2 regions of the Clostridium sp. genome follow, and region 2 is predicted to be linked to the other one. Evidence: riboswitches for the same ligand, from Rfam matches in the RefSeq annotation. Region 2 holds a riboswitch; the other holds the start of a gene.

Region 1 (3,279 bases), 1.5 Mb from region 2:
CCAAATCTGCCTGCCGGTATTTCATCTATTAGATCCTGTTTTTCCTGATTGCCGAGCCAGCCGTTCATACGTGTATCAATTACACCAGGTGCCACGGCATTTATTCTTATATTTGACAGGGCCATTTCTTTTGCAATTGATTTTGTAAATGAATTTACAGCACCTTTAGCTGCTGAATAGACAGCTTCACAGGAAGCTCCAGCATTGCCCCATATAGAAGATATATTCACTATATTCCCATTTTTTTTCGGGATCATGTACTTCAATGCACAGTGCGTGCAATTGAGTACTCCTTTAAGATCGACATCTATTATTTTATTCCACTGTTCTTCCACCATATCTACAAAAACTCCTATATCGGATACTCCTGCATTATTTACAAGTATATCAATCCTGCCCATGTATTCGACTGTACGGTCCATCAATTTTCTGGCATCTTCATACATACTTATATCACTTTGGACCACTAAACCTGTGCTTCCGTATTTCTTTATTTCACTCAATGTTTGCTCTGCTTCGCTTCTGCTGCTTTTATAATTTACGACCACATTTGCACCACATCTCGCCAGATTGACTGCTATAGATTTTCCTATGCCTCTGGATGCCCCTGTTACTACTGCTACTTTACCGCCTAAATTCTCCAATTGAGTTCACTCCTTAGTGATTCCATAGTAAATAATTCATCATAAATTATACACTAAATTGCCAATATGTTTAAACAGTGGTAAAAGAAAATTAATTGCATATTTTATATAATTGTGGTATTATAATAAATATAAAAGATAATAATTATTAAACAATATATTTTATTGGAGGGATTTATATGGAATTAAAATTTCAGGGAAAACCTGTAAAACTATCTGGAAATATTATTAAAGTAGGTGATACCGTACCTGACTTCACCATAATAGATAATAATCTGGATCCTATATCATTGAAGGACACAAATGGCGTCAGAATTTTTTTAACAGTTCCATCCATAGACACTCCCGTTTGTGATTTGGAAACCAGGACTTTCAATGAAAAAAGTTCTCAGATACCTGGTGTTACAGTATATACGATATCCATGGACTTGCCTTTTGCACAGAAACGTTGGTGCGCAGCAAATGGAATAAAAAATGTACTTACAGCATCAGATTACAAGGATAGAAGTTTCGGCAAGAACTTTGGAACTTATATTGTGGATCTTGGACTCCTGGCGAGAGCTGCTTTTGTAGTTGACAGCAGCAATAAAGTAACATATGTGAATTATATTCCCGAGGTAACGGATTATCCAGATTACGATGAAATCCTGAAAGCTGCCAGAGAAGCAAAATAGAAAGAGGAAAGCTGCTTGAATACTGCAGCTTTTTTTATTTGCTTTGATTTTAACAATATGCTATAATTTTTCTTATAATTTTAATATCGGATGAAGATAATTGAATTTATAAAGACTATTATCTGACGTACCTCTGGAGAGACTCTATTTGGAGCGCCGAAGGGGAAAACTAGCAATTGTTTCTAGTGAAACTCTCAGGTAAAAGGACAGGGATTCTATTGGGATGAATTTTAATTCCCATTCAAATTTGATTTCCCGGAGACTAGTCATTTAGTCTCTTTTATTTTTCTTCAAATGATATATCAATATGAAAAGGGAGCGGTAAAAATGAAGGCTTTTATAACTGTACTTGGGAAGGATAAGGTTGGAATAATACATGAAATAACATCAATACTATCTGAAAACAGCATAAACATTCTGGACATAAACCAGACTTTGATAAAGGGTTACTTCACAATGATAATGCTTGTAGACATATCCAATATGAAGGTAAACTTCAATTCATTAAAAGATATCCTTACACAAAAAGCTGATGAAATCAAAGTTTCAATTAAAATACAGCGTGAAGATATATTCACATCCATGCACGAAATATAATATCATTTACAATATTAAATATAGAGGGTGTTTTAATGATTAATTTTAAGAATATAATGGAAACAATAAATATGATCGAGCGGGAAAATCTTGACATCAGGACAATCACCATGGGCATATCACTTCTGGACTGCATAGACAGCGATGGTACAAAATGCAGGACCAAAATATATGACAAAATAACCAAATATGCTGAAAATCTAGTCAAGACTGCAAATGACATAGAAACAGAATATGGCATACCAATAATACATAAAAGAGTGTCTGTTACACCTATTTCACTTATTGCCCAGGCAAGTTCGGATTCCGATTACGTAGAATTTGCAAAAACCCTTGATAAAGCTACCCATACTCTTGGAATAGATTTTATCGGTGGTTTTTCATCCCTTGTACATAAAGGCTATTCAAAGGGTGACAGAATTCTTATAGATTCAATACCAGAAGCTCTCGCTGTGACTGAGAAGGTATGCTCATCTGTAAATGTAGGAAGTACGAAATCCGGCATAAACATGGATGCAGTAAAACATATGGGAAGCATAGTAAAAAAGGCTGCCTATCTAACAAGGGAAAATGAAAGTATAGGATGTGCCAAGCTTGTAATATTTGCGAATGCAGTGGAAGACAATCCTTTTATGGCAGGTGCCTTCCACGGTGTAGGTGAAGCTGAAGCAATAATCAACGTAGGCGTGAGTGGACCTGGCGTTGTCAAATGTGCCCTTGAAGAAATAAAAGGTGAAAGCTTCAACGTAGTTGCCGAAACTATAAAGAAAACCGCATTTAAAATAACCAGAATGGGTCAGCTGGTAGCGCAGGAAGCTTCAAGCAGATTGAATGTACCCTTCGGGATAGTGGATTTATCCCTTGCACCGACACCTGCCGTAGGTGACAGTGTAGCAAGAGTTCTTGAAGAAATAGGCCTTGAAAGCTGTGGATGTCCGGGAACAACCGCTGCACTTGCCCTTTTAAATGATGCTGTTAAAAAGGGAGGTATAATGGCAGCTTCCCAGGTCGGCGGTCTAAGCGGCGCTTTTATACCTGTAAGCGAGGATGAGGGAATGATAAGTGCTGTAAATACAGGTTCATTGAATCTGGAAAAACTGGAAGCCATGACCTGTGTATGTTCTGTAGGTCTTGACATGATAGGAATTCCTGGAGATACACCGGAAGCCACTATATCCGGTATAATTGCAGATGAAGCTGCTATCGGAATGATAAACAACAAGACAACTGCCGTAAGGGTTATTCCTGTGTATGGAAAATCCGTTGGTGATGAAGCCAATTTTGGCGGGCTTCTCGGCAAGGCCCCTATAATGCCTGTAAGTAGATTCTCCAGTCAGGCCTTTATAAATAGAGGAGGCAGAATT
Region 2 (3,279 bases):
TCGCCTATATCCTTCATTTCATGAAATTCATGTGGATTCTCATAACTAGGAATAATTTTATCAATCAATGCGATTAAAAACATTCCTCCAAAAAATGCAATCACAGTAATCCAGGATCCCATTTTTATTCCAAATTCAGATACAAGAGAATCCTTGGCCTTAAAAAAGATTTCAATCATGGAGACGTAGATCATTACACCTGCAGAAAATCCAAGACTCACTGCTAAAAATTTGGTATTGGTTTTTTTAGTGAAAAAAGCCAGCGTGCTGCCGATTCCCGTAGATAATCCGGCAAAAAGAGTCAATGCAAATGCCACAATCAGGTTATTCATGTTAAGCCTCCACAAATAAGTATTAAAGTAATTATAGCACATCTTATCCCAAATCCGTTCCGGCATCTTCCTGATTTTTCTTTTTTAGTTTGAGTACCTTATAAATAATTCCAAGAGCTACAAACCAAACCGGTGTCACGAACAGAGCTATACGTGTTTCCTTATTGAGCGCCAGTACAACTAGAACAAAAGCAATAAATACCAAAATCACATAGTTGGCAATTGGATAAAATGGCATTTTGAATTTGTTCCTGGCAGCAAGTTCCGGATTAGTTCGTCGATACTTCAAATGGCAGACAACTATAATTGCCCAAATAAAGATAAAGCAGAATGTAGATATACTCGTAATGAGTACAAACACTCCCTCGGGCATAATGTAGCTTAGAATAACCGAAATCAGAATAACAGCTGCAGAAAAAATCAGGGCATTTGACGGCACTTTATGAGAAGTCAATTTCTTCATGGATTCGGGTGCATTATTTTCTCTGGCAAGAGAGTAAACCATCCGGCTTGTACTGAAGATACCGCTGTTACAAGCAGATGCAGCTGATGTCAGTACGACAAAATTTATAATACTGGCTGCGGCTACTACTCCCACTGCAGCAAACACCTGTACAAATGGGCTTTTGGCTGGATTAATTGAATTCCATGGGTATATGCTCATAATAACAGTAAGCGCCCCAATATAGAAAATAATAATTCTAATTGGAATATTGTTGATTGCTCTTGGAATAACATGCTCTGGATCTTCTGTCTCACCGGCTGTTAAACCGACTAACTCAATTCCAGTAAAAGCAAATACAACCATCTGAAAAGAAAGTATGAAACCGCTCATCCCATTTGGGAACCAGCCACCGTGATTCCAAAGGTTTGCAAAACTAGATAAACCCGCATTCGTAGAAAATCCTTTAATAATCATAAATGTACCAATTAAAATCAATGCTACGATAGCAACAATTTTAATTAAGGCAAACCAAAATTCCATTTCCCCAAATAAACTTACCGCAGTAAGATTCATAATCAACAAAATTATAAGAGCTACAAGACTTGGAACCCATTGTGCCACATTCGGGAACCAGTACTGCATATAGAGTCCGGAAGCAGTTAAATCAGCCATTGCAAGCGAAATCCAGCAGAACCAGTAAGTCCACCCAGTAATAAATGCTGCTCCATCTCCAAGATAATCATATACAAATTCTACAAATGAATGATAATTTAAATTGGAAAGCAGCAATTCCCCAAGAGCACGCATAATAAGAAAACAAATTATTCCTGTTATAGTATAGGCAAATAAAATAGATGGACCTGCCAAGTGAATGGATCTTCCTGAGCCGAGGAATAATCCAGTGCCAATTGCACCCCCAATTGCAAGTAATTGAACATGACGATTTTTTAATCCCCTCGATAAATCTTGATTTTCCGACATATATATTCCGCCTTTCTAATTATTACTGTATTATGCATTCGTTATTTGATCGTCCAAGTAATAATAGAAGTCATGTCAGGATGGACTCCATCTTTAATCGGTAAAAATCAAAGTATCCTTCCAAATAGTATTTTTGTAGTTGATCCATTTTATCCCTCCATTTTAATAGAAAGGCATATGATAAAAACCTTTCTAAAATATAAATATTTGTAATTGGAGATACAAATGGGAATAGATAAGATCCAAAAGAATTTAAGATATTTTACCTTTTCCCCTGTCCTTTTACCTGAGAGTTTTACCTTGCGGCTTGCTCCTTCGGTGCTCGTTTAGAGTCTCTCCAAGGATTCATCCAATAGCGGTCATCTCTACATTAAATAGGTACCTGAAAGATTTACTTCTTCGGTGAATGACAATAGTCATAACTCTCCCACTATTTTCATCTGAATTGTTGTTTTTTACCGTTATATACTAATACAAATTCGGTAATATTGCAATAATTTCTTCATAATTTAACTTTCTATGATATTTTCTCGTCTCCATCACTTTCACTCTGCACTGTACTATGAAATCTTCCATAAGAAAAATAAACTATCAATCCCAAACAAAGCCATACGGAAAACCCGATCCAGGTTATCAGACGCATGGATATCAGAAGTATCAGACAACACAATATAGTTACAACAGGTGTAAATGGTACTCCCGGGCATTTGAATTTTCTTTCTACATCCGGCATTGCCTTTCTCAAATAAATAACGCCTGCGGATACTACCATAAAACTCAGCAGTGTACCTATACTGAGAAACTCCACTATTACATTCAGCGGAAGAAGGCCTGCTATTATAGACGCTATAACACCCGTTATTATAGTAGCCTTAACCGGAGTGTTGTGCTTTGAATTTATTTCGCAAAACACCTTTGGTATGAGTCCGTCTCTGGACATAACCATGAATATTCTTACCTGTCCATATAACATTGCTATCATGACGGAAATCATTCCCAGAATTGCACCAATGCCTACAAGCGCAGATCCCCAGGTAATGCCTACCCTCGCAAGTGAAGCCGGGACTGCATTGTCTGAAACTATTTCTTTATATGGAACCATTCCAGTAAGCACCACCGCCACTGAAACATAAAGTATACATACTACTGCAAGGCATATTATAATCCCTCTAGATACATCTTTTTTCGGATCTCTTGCCTCCTCTGCAGAAGTAGAAATAGCATCAAATCCTATGAATGAGAAAAATACAGTACTTGCACCTGTAAAGACTCCTTTCCACCCATAAGGCATGAATGGCTTATAGTTGGATACATTTATATGTGATACTCCAAGAAAAATAAAAAGAAGTATTATTAGTATCTTTACTGCAACAATAATATTGTTTACCCTGGAACTTTCCTGCATGCCATAGCAAAGAAGCGCCGTTAGAAACAATATTATAGCTACTGCGGGAAGATCTATAGCTCCTCCTTTGCCGGGTGAACCGGCTATAACAGATGGAAGATTGATCCCTGCCGACT

Evidence for each region. Region 2 has a riboswitch for glycine ahead of LKE46_RS09295 (amino acid permease). Riboswitches for the same ligand answer to the same signal wherever they lie in the genome.
Region 1: linked by a shared signal. The riboswitch ahead of LKE46_RS02210 (ACT domain-containing protein) and the one ahead of LKE46_RS09295 (amino acid permease) in region 2 are both predicted to bind glycine.

Annotation. Positions count from the first base shown of each region.
Region 1 is NZ_JAKVOI010000001.1:386,476-389,754, reverse strand. Features, by position in the region: gene ymfI (elongation factor P 5-aminopentanone reductase) at 1-644, opposite strand, end outside; gene tpx (thiol peroxidase) at 824-1,318, shown strand; glycine riboswitch at 1,442-1,538, shown strand; gene LKE46_RS02210 (ACT domain-containing protein) at 1,646-1,915, shown strand; gene LKE46_RS02205 (PFL family protein) at 1,951-3,279, shown strand, end outside.
Region 2 is NZ_JAKVOI010000001.1:1,879,203-1,882,481, forward strand. Features, by position in the region: gene zupT (zinc transporter ZupT) at 1-332, opposite strand, end outside; gene LKE46_RS09295 (amino acid permease) at 376-1,758, opposite strand; glycine riboswitch at 2,023-2,109, opposite strand; gene LKE46_RS09300 (APC family permease) at 2,276-3,279, opposite strand, start outside.